DNA from 3 places in the Pseudoalteromonas sp. SR41-4 genome. Region 2 is predicted to be linked to each of the others. Evidence: predicted binding sites of a transcription regulator. Region 2 holds the regulator's gene; each other region holds the start of a gene.

What was found. Region 2 encodes MetJ, which represses methionine synthesis genes. Its sites were predicted from a motif close to TAGACGTCTAGACGTCTA; they were not measured.
Positions count from the first base shown of each region.
Region 1: a site for MetJ is predicted at 2,936-2,953, ahead of H5180_RS10030 (methylenetetrahydrofolate reductase). Genes of this name have one in related genera too.
Region 3: a site for MetJ is predicted at 2,553-2,570, ahead of metA (homoserine O-succinyltransferase). Genes of this name have one in related genera too.

Region 1 covers NZ_JACJEI010000010.1:17,577-22,309, reverse strand. Annotated here, with positions in the region: gene H5180_RS10035 (type I restriction enzyme HsdR N-terminal domain-containing protein) at 1-1,589, shown strand, start outside; gene H5180_RS10030 (methylenetetrahydrofolate reductase) at 1,935-2,891, opposite strand; gene H5180_RS10025 (pitrilysin family protein) at 3,139-4,733, shown strand, end outside.
Region 2 covers NZ_JACJEI010000006.1:4,928-9,660, reverse strand. Annotated here, with positions in the region: gene metL (bifunctional aspartate kinase/homoserine dehydrogenase II) at 1-278, opposite strand, end outside; gene metB (cystathionine gamma-synthase) at 285-1,547, opposite strand; gene metJ (met regulon transcriptional regulator MetJ) at 1,783-2,103, shown strand; gene H5180_RS06330 (malic enzyme-like NAD(P)-binding protein) at 2,213-3,454, opposite strand; gene rpmE (50S ribosomal protein L31) at 4,019-4,231, opposite strand; gene priA (primosomal protein N') at 4,465-4,733, shown strand, end outside.
Region 3 covers NZ_JACJEI010000017.1:36,835-41,567, reverse strand. Annotated here, with positions in the region: gene ettA (energy-dependent translational throttle protein EttA) at 1-1,475, opposite strand, end outside; gene H5180_RS23780 (DMT family transporter) at 1,569-2,468, opposite strand; gene metA (homoserine O-succinyltransferase) at 2,636-3,583, shown strand; gene H5180_RS14270 (homocysteine S-methyltransferase family protein) at 3,573-4,640, shown strand; gene metH (methionine synthase) at 4,651-4,733, shown strand, end outside.

The DNA of each region.
Region 1 (4,733 bases), on a different contig from region 2:
AGGTATTAGTCCTTTTTGGTGGTAAAGGTGCTGGTAAGTCGACTTTTATTAAACGATTGTTGCATCATACCCCACCTAGGTGGTTAAAAGATCACTCTGTAATATCAATAGTCGACTTATTAAAAATCCCCGAGAATAAAGAGGTTATAAGGGCTCATATTTGGAAAAAACTTGTTGAAACTTTAGATACGGATAATATTTTAAACTCAGATCGCGACATAGTTATCGAAAAATTATTTGATGATCGTTATCAAATCTCGTTAAAGCAGGATTTAAGTGGCTTGCAAGTTAATTCTGAAATATTCAATTTAAAATTGAATCAGCTAATCTCAGATTGGAAAAAAGACCATTTATACTGTGCTACTAGGTTAGTCAACTACTGGGGAGAGCAAGGCAAAGGTACAATAGTTGTTGTTGATAATACAGACCAATACTCTACAGATATTCAGGATTTTTGTTTTACTTCAGCGCAAGAAATATCAAACGAACTTGCTTGTGTGTCTCTGATATCAATGAGAGAAGAACGATTCTATGACTCAAAAATACATGGAGTTTTGGATGCCTTCCAAAACTCTGGTTTTCATATCAGCTCGCCCAGTCCAGCTGAAGTTTTTAAGAAAAGGCTTTCTTATACTATTTCATTACTTGCCGACTCGAATCGGAGAGAAATGATAATTGGTGATGTTGATAGTGCATTTGTTCAAGATTGTCAGGTTTATTTAAAAATACTCTCTAAGGAATTTGAAAATCAAGCATCACCTTTAACTAACTTTATAAGTGCCTGTGCTCATGGTGATACAAGGTTATCCCTAGACTTATTTAGGAGCTTCTTATTGTCTGGCTATACCAATGTCGATGAGATGATCGCTGTTGGTCGATGGAATTTTCAAATTCATCAAGTATTAAAACCAGTAATGATTCCAACTAGGTACTTTTATGATGAACAGCTGAGTGATATTCCTAATATTTATCAACTACGTTCTAACAGGCATTCATCTCATTTCACAGCATTACGTATTCTAAGGAAACTATCTAAAGGAACTGATAGTTCATCACCTTCATATCACTCTATAGCGATATTGAAGTCATATTTTTCTGAAACTTTTAATATGATTGATGACTTTGAAAAAAATGTGGACTCACTCCTAAAGCATGGTTTTGTTGAATCAAATAATAGACTTGATGAATTTTCAAATAATGTTGATAGCATAAAAATAACTAACTACGGCCTTTATATGAGCAATGAACTCGCTCACTATTTCACCTACTTAGACTTGATTTGTACTGATACAGGTTTGTTTACGGAAAAGACTTGTAATTACCTCACAGAAGCAGCTAGAAAAGAATATAGTTTATTTAATCGAGGTGAAAGTTTAGACCGTGTTAAAGTTAGGCTGGAGCGTGTGGAAGAGTTCATTAAGTATCTGGAACTCGAAGAGTACAGGGAAAAGTCAACTTTTAATTTAGATATGCCTCTAAATGAGATGTTCAGCTATAAAGCCATGAAAGAATTTGATGTAGAAAAAACAAGAGTATTAAAAAGCGCTATGAAGCAAAAAAGTAAAAAAGCAAATGGTAGGAAACGGTAAGAAATAACCTAATCGGGTAGCCGGAGGTCTCTAACCTCCAGCCCCCACACCACCCATCATGCGCTTTTGATTAACAGGAAGCGCAATGTTAATTCCTTTTGTTTTTGAGCTGCGACAAGGGACTTCGTTTTCAAGCGTCTACTTTTGGTGCTGGTGATATCACATGCTCTGGCAAGTCGGGCCTAGAATATGTATTACTCTTAAGCGCAGCGTCTCTTAACCTCTTTGTGAATAATTCACTAAGTTTTTTTGCACAAAGAGAAGGAAACGAAGCTAACTACTTGAGCTGGCTTATTCTATGCCGCTTATCATTATTGCCCGAAGCCCGAAGCCCGAAGCCCGAACCTAAGCTATTTGCTTCTCAGCTAGGTTCAGCTCCATTGTCGCTTTTAATAAGCGGTAAAGATTAATAGATGCATCAATTTCTTCTTTACGGTTGGTTAAACTTTCAATATTTAACCCCAGTGGCACGTCTAAATGCGCGCAACTTCTTAGTATTAAATCTAAGTTTTCACGGCAAATACGTACAGATTCACTCAGTGGGTTTTGCGAATCAAGCATCCGCCATTTAGTTGCATCAGGTACGGAAATTCCTAACCATTGCATAAACTCTAAGGTTTTTTCACTGCCGCAGGGTGTAAAGGTTAGAATAATACGTTTAGGTTCGATACCTTGAGCTTTACAGCTGCGCGCATAACTGGTGATCAAATCCACGGTTGCTTGCGCGTTATACACAGCTTGTGAGATAAAAAATTTACAGCCTTGCGTGGTTTTTTCAAGTAAGCGTTCATGTTCATTACGTTTACTTGCGTGGCGCTCGGCAATGGTAACGCCTCCTAAAAAGAAGTCTTGAGGCTGTTCGCTTAAGACTTTATAAGCATCAGGCAGGCTTAATTTAATATCCCCGTCAGATGATGGACTACCGACTAATACTAGGTTTTTTAAATTAAACTGGTTTTTAGTTTCGCTTAACCACTGTTTAAATTCGGCCACACCGCGCTGTGCAACACTTTTATAAGTGATCACTTCTTGATGCGATAAATTACGTAGTAAGTTACTGTATTCTCGAGGATCTACTGTTTGCTTGAACGGAAAAGGGCGAGGCATCTCAGTGCGACTACTTTCATCTTGAATGTCATAAATAATCACGCCATCGTATTCAATTTCATGCAAACGAGCTAAGAGCTTTTGGGCGATAATTTCAAGCTGCGCTTTATCAGTACCAATACGTGGTGGGGTGGTACCAATTAAGTACACACCCTGATTGGTGTCTTCAATTTTCTCTTGTAGTGATAAAGCCATAATCCTCATTCCAGCTAAGTTAGTGTCTATGGCAAATAATATAGCAGCCATTTAGACGTCTAGATAGATTTTTTTAGTGAAACTTTTTCAACGAAGGTGAGTTTTATTCATGTTGCTCTGAATGAAGAGTTCTCTGATACACAACTGTTTACATAATTTATTACCTCAGGGGTCTTATATTGACTTGCTTTGTTGCATAATCGGATGACTAAAAACAAGAAATTTATTCAACTAACAAGGGATAGCAATGAAATTTAAATTATTAGCAACGAGCCTTGCGGTAACGCTTGCACTGGGCGGCTGTGCAAATACCAGCGTCTCAAACATGGTCAAAGAGGTTGAGATTGAACAGTCAACGGTTGGCAGTAGTAATGATCGGGTGTTCTCACAAGATTATTTATTAGAAGAGCTTGATAATGGTTTACGCGTTATGGTGGTGAAAACTGATTACCCTGATGTGGTATCACTACAAATTCCAGTGTCTGTCGGTTCTCGTAATGAAGTCGAAGCAGGTAAAACCGGTTTTGCACACTTTTTTGAACACATGATGTTTAAAGGCTCTGAAAAATATCCGCAAGATGTGTATTCTGATATTCTAAAAAATTCTGGGGTTGATAATCGCGCTTATACAACCAATGATTACACTAACTATCACTTAAACTTTTCAAAGCAACATCTTGATAAAGTACTTGAAATTGAAGCGGATATTTTTCAAAACCTGACTTATTCAGAAGAGCAATTTCGTACCGAAGCATTAACAGTTAAAGGCGAATACCTTAAAAATAATGCCAGCCCGGTTCGTAAGTTACTTTCTGCAGTACGTAATGAAGCATTCGAAAAACATACTTATAAACATACCACAATGGGCTTTTTTGAAGATATTGAAGCCATGCCGGATCAAATGGCATACGGTAAAGAGTTTTTTGCTAAGTTTTATAAACCTGAATATGTGTCATTAGTGATTGTAGGCGATGTTGATCCAGCTGAAACTATGGCTATGGTTAAAAAACACTGGGGCCAATGGCAAAAAGGCGATTTCGTTGCTGATATTCCAACCGAACCAAAACAGCAAGCGGCGAAATATATACATGAGCAAAACGAAGGCTTACCAGGGCATTGGTTATTAGTATCTTATAAAGGCACAGCCTGGCAGCCAAAACAAAAAGACAGAGCCGCGCTTGATTTACTGTCACAGCTTTATTTTTCAACCAACTCAGAGCTTTACCAAGAGTTAGTGGTTGATAAACAAATTGCTAGCCAAATGTTTAGCTATAACCCTGATACCAAAGATCCCGGCTTATTACATGTTTTTGTGAAAGTTGAAAATGAGGCTGATTTAGCGGTTGCTCGTGATGCAATTAATAGCACCTACGCCAAAGCTCGCACTGAGTTGGTTGATAGCCAAAAGCTAGCTGATTTAAAATCCAATCTTAAATACAGCTTTATTAACGGCCTAGACTCATCACAAGCTATAGGTTCAACCCTTGCCAGTTATATGCATTTTGAGCGCGATCCAGAAGTCGTCAATCAGTTATATGCAACGGCAGATAGCATCACCGCGCAAGATATTAAAGACATTGCTAATAAGTATTTTGTAGACAGTGGTCGTACTACTGTGACTATGTCTGCACTGGATAAAGTGGCTGGCTTTGAACAAGAAGTGGACTTAAACACTCTCGTTGCTAGCAAGCAAACTGTGCAACAGCGTCATTTTAAAGTGCTAGATAAAACCAATAGTTCGCCATTGATTGATATTAACTGGTTATTCCATACCGGTGCTGCGGCTGATCCTAAAGGTCAAAAAGGCGTAGCTGCACTCACTGCGGCCATGCTTGCTCAAGG
Region 2 (4,733 bases):
ACGTTTAATGCCGTATGTCGCGCTGCTGGACTCAATAACTGCTCGATCAAAGTACGTTGATGATTATCAAGCTGCAATAAAATATCACTCACTGCCTGTTGATCACCTTGCTGGTAACTCTGCCATAGCGTAACTAACGTATTAGTAGTTTTACCGGCTGCGGATACCACCACACAATCACCGGCTTCCGTATGGGCTAGAATAATATTTGCTACGGCCTGATAACGCTCTGCAGAACTAAGGCTAGAACCACCAAATTTATGAACTATATTTACCATTTTTTATTACCACAAAGCCGTATGTGCAGGAGTCAGTTTAAATGAGCTTGATTGCTCATCATCTTGTTGTTGAACAGAGGAAGCGATTACTTTTGCGCCGTGCTGAGCTTGACCTGGTTTCACTTTATTGAATACACGATCTAAGTCAGCGATTAAATCTTTTACATCTTCAATGCCCACCGAAATACGGATCAGGGTATCACCTACTCCCGCAGCAAGACGAGCAGTTGCCTCCATACCTGCGTGGGTCATAGTTGCAGGGTGACAAATCAAACTCTCAACCCCACCTAATGACTCAGCTAAGCTAAATTCTTCTAAGCTGGTCAAAAATTCTGCAGCATCATTAATATCACCTTTGATATCAAAGCTTACCATGCCACCAAAACCACGTTGCTGCTGTTTAGCGAGTTCATGCTGTGGATGAGATACTAATCCAGGGTAATATACTTGGCTTACATAAGGGGAGTTTTCTAGATATTGGGCAATAATAAAGGCATTTTCTTGATGCTGACGTAAACGAACATTCAAAGTACGTAAACCACGTAACGTTAAGTAGCTATCAAACGGGGCACCGGTAATGCCAATGTTATTAGCCCACCAAGCAAGCTCATCACCCAACTCTTGGGTAGCGGCGATCACCGCACCACCAACAACATCTGAGTGACCGTTAATATATTTAGTGGTCGAATGCACCACAATATCAACACCAAACTCAATTGGGTTTTGCAAAGCAGGTGATAAAAATGTGTTATCGGCACCAACCAACGCACCGCACTGCTTAGCAATCGTGGTGATCGCTTTAATATCGGTTAACCGTAAGATAGGATTACTCGGTGTTTCAATCCAAATTAGCTTTGGTTTTATCTCAAGAATTTTTTGATGATTTTCAGATTTAGTTAAATCTAAAACCACTAACTTTAATAAGCCACGCTTTTCAAGTGAGGTGAATAAGCGGTAACTACCGCCATAGCAATCATGTGGGATCACTAAAGTATCGTCACTGTTTAGCAGCTGAGTAGCTAAATGCACCGCAGCCATGCCCGTTGCAGTGATAATCCCCTTAGCGCCACCTTCAAGCTTAGCGAGCGTTTCAGCGAGTAAATCACGGTTTGGGTTGCCGCTACGGCCATAATCATATTGGCGCTTTTTATCAAAATCAGCAAATGAGTAGGTGGTCGATAAATGAATGGGAGGCACAACCGCGCCGTGATGTTTATCTGCATCAATACCATTGCGTACTGCAATGGTTGCTTTATTCTTTTGACTCATACCGTCACCTACAATTAAATGGATGTTTAGACGTCTAAAAGGTTAGAGGATCAAATTTAATAAGTCAAAGCATTTATGCGGTTTTAGCCGCAAGATTAGAAGTAAAAACATTTAAGCCGCTAGATGGCTAAAAAACAAGTATTTGACTATCTTTTTTAACACGATAGAATTTCGCCATCTTTGCGCTGCAAAAGGTCGCGCAAACAATTAACAACCTGAGGCAACGATACATCCTATGGCTAAATGGAATGGTGAATATATTCACCCATACGCAGAACACGGGAAAAAATCAGAACAAGTTAAAAAGATCACCGTTTCGATCCCGCTAAATGTATTAAAAGTTTTGACTGATGAGCGTACTCGTCGTCAAATTAATAATCTTCGCCATGCAACAAATAGCGAATTACTTTGTGAAGCATTTTTACACGCATTTACTGGCCAACCACTGCCAAACGATGAAGATTTACGTAAAGATAATCCAGAGAAAGTGCCTGAAGAAGTGAAAAAAATCATGCTTGAAATGGGTCTCGAAGTACCTGTACTCAACGAAGATTAAGTTATCATTTGTATATATTCCTGCTTCAGGAATGGGCTACAAAAAAACCTCAGTAACGTAAGTTACTGAGGTTTTTATTATTGTGCCATTACCAATTGCAGCTAAGCAGCTACTCCATGTAGTTTTCCGGCATATCAATTTGTGCAACACCAGAATCAATTGCCGCTTGCGCTACTGCTTTGGCAATGCGCGGTAATAAACGCGGATCCATCGGTTTTGGAATAATATACTGCGCACCAAATTCAAGTGTCTCAACACCCGCCGCTTTTAATACTTCCGCTGGTACTGGTTCTTTAGCAATGCTACGAATAGCGTCAACCGCAGCAATTTTCATTTCATCATTAATTTTGCTTGCACGCACATCTAGCGCACCACGGAAAATAAATGGGAAACACAGCACGTTGTTAACTTGGTTTGGATAATCTGAACGACCCGTTGCCATGATTAAATCATCGCGAGCACCATGAGCAAGCACTGGAGAGATTTCTGGATCTGGGTTTGAACAGGCAAACACTACAGGTCGATCAGCCATTAGCTTAAGATCGTCAGGAGAAAGTAAATTCGGGCCAGATACACCAACAAATACATCGGCATCAGCAATAACATCTTGCAGTGTGCGCTTATCTGTATTGTTAGCGAATAACTGTTTGTACTCGTTTAAATCATCACGACGAGTATGAATAACGCCTTTACGATCTAACATGTAAATATGTTCACGCAATGCGCCACACTTGATCAGTAGCTCCATACACGCAACCGCTGCGGCACCGGCTCCTAAACAAACGATAATCGCATCTTCGATTTCTTTGCCTTGTACTTCAAGTGCGTTGATCATACCAGCAGCCGTTACAATCGCGGTACCGTGTTGATCGTCGTGGAACACTGGAATGCTACAACGCTCGATCAATGCTTTTTCTATTTCAAAACACTCTGGCGCTTTAATGTCTTCTAAGTTAATACCGCCAAACGTATCAGCTATGTTAGCAACTGTATTGATGAAATCTTCGGTGGTATTGTGTTTCACCTCAATATCTATCGAATCTAGACCCGCAAAGCGTTTAAATAATAACGCTTTACCTTCCATAACCGGTTTTGAAGCCAATGGACCTAAGTTACCTAAACCTAAAATAGCGGTGCCGTTAGTAATAACCGCAACCATATTGCCTTTACCGGTGTATTTGTAGGCATTAGCGGGATCAGCAGCTATTTCACGTACCGGTTCTGCAACACCGGGGCTGTATGCGAGTGCAAGATCCTGTACGGTTTCAGCTGGCTTTGTAAGCTCAACGCTAATTTTTCCTGGAACGGGGTGCGAATGGTAATGTAAAGCTTGTTCACGAAAGTCTGACATAACGCGATTTTATCCTGCAAGTAAGTTAAGTTGAAAGTGAGAGTAAGCAGTTCTTATATCTTATAGGGAACGATACCTATATTATAATTAAATTCAAGCAATATCAGGTCTATCCTGTTATATGCTATATCCGTTAATTTTATGCGTTTTGTCAGCATTTTTTGCAAAAAAGCTTCAATTTTCGGCTATAAAAACGCCACAAAGCATCAAAAAACCCATCTTAAAATGCTCATTATGCAACGCTTTAAAGCAAAAATAATGACCTATGACTAAAAACCATCAAAGTAAGACGTTAACAACATTTAACCGCAAAAGACCTAACTTTACCGACAAAAACGTTTAATTTATCGCTTTAACGAGAATGACAATATAGTCAACAAATCACTATTTGTCTGTTATTTACTCGCTATACTGGATATAAAAGTGGGAAATAGTCACAACATAATGAATGCGTAAAGCTGGAGCACTAGAGCAAGAAATAAAGACTAAAAGGCGGTGTTTTTAATAAATAGCAGGCATAAAAAAAAGCACCCTAAGGTGCTTTTTCCGACAAAACAACAAGAATTACTTGCTGCTAAGTGAACCGAAACGCTTGTTAAAGCGATCAACACGGCCACCTGTGTCTAAAACTTTTTGCTTACCAGTGTAAAACGGGTGACACGCAGAACATACGTCTAAGTGAATGTCTTTACACAGAGTAGAACGAGTTTCGAATTTATTTCCACATGAACATGATGCTGAAATTACTTCGTACTTAGGGTGAATACCTTCTTTCATAGAAACCTCTAGTTAAGGCCGCATCGCTCTCCAAACCCGGAGTCTGGCACCATACGTCGTTAAAACAAATTATTTAGGACGCGTATTCTAAGCAACAACCCCACTTGCTACAAGCTTTAAATGTCGTTTTTGCTAATAAAATGAACAAAAGTTTTAAAGAAGATATTTGCAGGTAGGTTTTCAGCCATAATTTTAGTACATTAACTCCCTTATTCGTTCTTGTTTGGGTTGTTATGAGTTTTGTTGAAGTTGCTATAAAAGTACCGTTGCATCGCACCTTTGATTATCGCATTCCAGAGCAACTCGATGGTTTATCGGTGATGCCTAAAGTCGGTGCGCGGGTATGGGTGCCATTTGGTAATCAGCGCAAAGTTGCGGTAGTACTGGCGCTAAAAACCAACACCGATGTGCCGGTTAATAAACTTAAAGCAGTGCTTGAAGTGATTGATGATGAAGCCGTTTTATCAGAGCGACATATCGAATTATTGCGTTTTACTGCGCG
Region 3 (4,733 bases), on a different contig from region 2:
TCTAAAATAGCGTTCTCAAGGGCACGTAATGTTTCAACGTCCAAATCATTGGTTGGCTCATCCAGCAGGATAACGTTGCCACCGGCTTTTAATAACTTAGCTAAGTGTAAGCGGTTGCGTTCACCACCTGACAAGTCCTTAACAAATTTTTGCTGATCGTTACCTTTGAAGTTAAAGCGACTAACATAGGCACGGCTTTGGAATTCAAAGTTACCAATTTTTAGTACGTCTTGGCCGTTTGAAATTTCTTGGAAAACAGTATTGCTGTCATCCATATTGCCACGGAACTGATCAACGGTTGCCAGTTCAACCGTTTCACCTAGGTTAATTTCACCGCTGTCTTGTTTGTCTTCACCGCTGAGCATTTTAAACAGCGTTGATTTACCTGCGCCATTGGCACCGATAATGCCAACAATTGCGCCTTTAGGCACAGTAAAGCTTAGATCATCAATTAACACGCGATCGCCAAAGCTTTTCTTCAAGTTTTTAACTTCAATAACTTGATCACCTAAACGTGGTCCAGGTGGAATAAATAGCTCGTTGGTTTCATTACGTTTTTGGTAATCAGACTGCTGCATTTCAGTAAATTGCGACATACGCGCTTTTGACTTAGCTTGACGACCTTTTTGGTTTGAACGTACCCACTCAAGTTCTTGTGCAATTGATTTTTGACGGGCTTTTTCAGACTTTTGCTCTTGCTGCAGGCGCGCATCTTTTTGCTCAAGCCAAGAAGAATAATTACCTTCCCATGGAATACCTTCACCACGGTCAAGCTCTAAGATCCAGCCAGCTACATTATCGAGGAAGTAACGGTCATGGGTTACCGCCACAACAGTGCCTTCGTAATCATGCAAGAAGCGCTCAAGCCATGCTACAGATTCTGCATCTAAGTGGTTAGTCGGCTCATCGAGGATAAGCATATCTGGTTTTTCAAGCAATAAGCGGCAGATAGCCACTCGGCGACGCTCACCACCTGACAAGAATTCAATTTTAGCATCCCACTCAGGTAAGCGCAGGGCATCTGCGGCGCGCTCTAATACGTTGTCGATGTTATGACCATCGTGGGCTTGAATAATTGCTTCAAGCTCACCTTGCTCTTTGGCTAGTGCGTCAAAGTCAGCATCTTCCATCGCGTATTCGTTATATACTTCATCAAGACGGTTAAGCGCGTTTTTAACTTCGCTGACTGCTTCTTCCACAGTTTCACGAACCGTTTTGCTTTCATCTAGAATAGGCTCTTGCGGTAAGTAACCAATTTTAGTGCCCGGTTGAGGATATGCCTCACCTTCAAACTCTTGATCAAGGCCGGCCATAATACGTAGCAACGTTGATTTACCAGAACCGTTTAAACCAAGTACACCAATTTTTGCGCCCGGGAAAAAATGCAAAGAAATATCTTTTAAGATAGTGCGCTTAGGTGGCACAACCTTAGATACTCGACTCATCGAGAAAATAAACTTATCAGGTAAAACCATGGAAGGAGCCTTCAAATAATAATAAAAATTTCAATGTTGTATTGTAGTGGCTCTCAGGTGAAACAGTCAACGAATCAACCAAATAACAATGTGCTAATTCGCGAGCAATACTCCTACACCGATTAAAGCAAGCAAGCCGCCTATTAACATTTTATTGGTAACGGGCTCGCGCTTTATAAAACCAATGCTCATTACAATTAATGGCGCGGTTGCGAAAATCGTTTGTGCAATGGCTGGATCGGTATATTTAACTGCGCCAAGTTGAAGCCATAAACCAAGGAAAGTGCCTAAAAACACAGCCGCAAAAAACCATTGTTTGCCGCTAATTCCCCTTAGAGTTAGTGCTTGTTTAAATTCACTGCTTTTAAACACTGCAACAACTAAGGCCACAGTCATCGTACCTGCTGCTAATCTAATTAATGCCGCCCATAAGCTACTCATATGCTCATTATTGAGTGCGCCTTTAGACATCACCATACCGAGCGCTTGGCAGATAGCAGCTGCAAGGGCACATAAAACACCTTTGCGATAATGTTGATGATCAACCTGTGGCAATGTTTTTTCAGGCTTGATTGCTATTACTACGCCAATGGTTGTAAGTACAATACCGCACCATGCAAATGGCGATAAATAATGATTTAATAGCAGGATATTAAAAACCCCCACAAGGGCTGGAGCAAGGGACTCAATAACTAACGTGCGAGCAGGGCCAATATTTCGCAGCGCAGTAAAATAGGCGCTATCGCCAATCGCAATCCCAATCACCCCGCCAGCAATTAGCCAAAGCCAGCTTGTCAGATGATGTGGTAGTGCAGCGTCTTGAGTAATCGCAATAGTCGCTAACATCATGGCACTTGCTAACACGCCTTTACTGATGTTTAGCTGCATAGGCGTTAAGTGATGGCTAAAACCTTTATATAAAATGGTCGAAAGCGCCCAAACAATAGCTGCTAATATAGCAAAAAGTTCTCCTAAGCCTAGGCAATCAATCACGTTTACCACCTTAAAATAAAATCAACAGGCGCATTATGGCGAGCGGTTTTTAGAATGCAAAAAAATAGCTAAAATAAATTCATTTGGACATCTAAACATCTAGAGGTTGAAATTTCCAGCTATCCGTTCATAATTAGCCATTGGTTAATTATGCCTTGGAGATGAGTATGCCTATTACCGTTAAAGATGAATTGCCCGCAATTGCGAAGTTACGTCAAGAAAACGTATTCGTAATGCCAAAAAGCCGCGCTAAAACCCAAGAGATCCGTCCGATGCGCTTGGCGATTTTAAACTTAATGCCTAATAAGGTAGAAACCGAGGTGCAATTTATTCGTTTGCTCGCTAATTCACCCTTACAAGTGAATGTAGAGCTTCTACGTTTAGACACTCATCGCAGCAGTAGCAATTCAGAGCAGCATTTAGACACTTTTTACCGTTATTTCTCTGAAGTGAAAGACAACAATTACGATGCATTACTCATTACCGGCGCACCATTGGCACATTTAGAATATGACGATGTAGCCTACTGGGATGAACTAAAAGTAATTTTAGATTGGGCGGAGCAGCATGTAACCTCAACATTATTTTCGTGTTGGGCGGCTCACGCGGGTTTATTTCATCATTATAATCTAAAGCGTGAACTAAAAGAAAATAAGCTCTGTGGCGTGTTTACCCATAAGTGTTACTTTGAACATGGAGCCTTAACGCGTGGTTTTGACGATACCTTTGTAGTGCCGCACTCGCGTTATGGTCATATTGATATTGAAAAAATTAACGCTTGTGATGACTTAGTTGTGCTGGCAGGTTCAGAGCAAGTAGGCGCTTACTTAATAAAAAATAAATCCGGCAGCCAAGTGTATATTACCGGGCATCCTGAGTATGATGCAGACACTTTAAAAGGCGAATATCAGCGCGATTTAGAAAAAGGCCCTGATGCGCCATTGCCTGAAAATTACTTTCCAGAGAACAACCCAGATAACGAACCGTCGAAAACTTGGCAAAGCCATGCCTTTTTACTGTTTTCGAATTGGTTAAATTATTATGTGTACCAAACCACACCCTATGATATTAATTTAGTTAGCCAAGCCGTAAGGACTAACAACTATGCCGAATAATTTAGAAAACAAAAGCGCCGAGTTAATTGAAGCGTTAAAACAGCGTATTTTAATTCTTGATGGTGCTATGGGTACCATGATCCAAGAACACAAATTAGAAGAACACGATTACCGTGGCGAGCGCTTTAAAGACTGGCATGTGCTAATTAAAGGTAATAATGATTTATTAAGCATTACACAACCAAAAATTATTGCTGATATTCATCGTGGCTTTTTAAGTGCAGGTGCCGATATTATCGAAACCAACACCTTTAATTCGACTACAATTTCGATGGAAGATTACGATATGGCCAGCATCAGCCGTGAAGTAAACTTAGAGTCAGCTAAATTAGCACGCAGTATTTGTGATGAGTTTACTGCTAAAAATCCAGCTAAACCACGCTATGTTGCGGGTGTTTTAGGGCCAACCTCAAAAACCTGTTCAATCTCACCGGATGTGAACGACCCCGGTTATCGCAATGTCACGTTTGATAAGTTAGTCACCGCGTATGTTGAATCAACCCTTGCTTTAATGGAAGGTGGTGTTGATCTCATTTTAATAGAAACAATTTTTGATACGCTTAATGCAAAAGCGGCTTCATTCGCGGTTGAAGAAGCGTTTGAACAAGCAGGGCGCAAGTTGCCTGTGATGATCTCTGGCACCATAACCGATGCCTCGGGCCGTACGCTGTCAGGGCAAACCACCGAAGCATTTTATAATTCTATTCGTCATATAAAGCCAATTTCAATTGGCTTGAACTGCGCGCTAGGTCCAGATTTATTGCGCCAATATGTAGAAGAACTATCGCGTGTTTGCGAAACCTTTGTCTCTGTTCACCCCAATGCTGGTTTACCGAACGAGTTTGGGGAATATGATTTAGAAGCACCTGAAATGGCTCAAGAAATTATCGATTGGGGCAAGTCTGGCTTTATCAATATTGTTGGCGGTTGTTGTGGTACCACACCTGCACACATCAGGGCATTTTCGAAAGGGCTTGAAGGTGTTAAACCTCGCCTATTGCCAGAGCTTGAAGTGCGTATGCGCTTATCAGGCCTTGAAGCGTGTAATTTAAACTAAGGTAGCCGAGATGACACAAAAAATAGCAGTATTTACCAACGTTGGCGAACGTACCAATGTGACCGGCTCAGCCATGTTCAAACGTTTGATCAT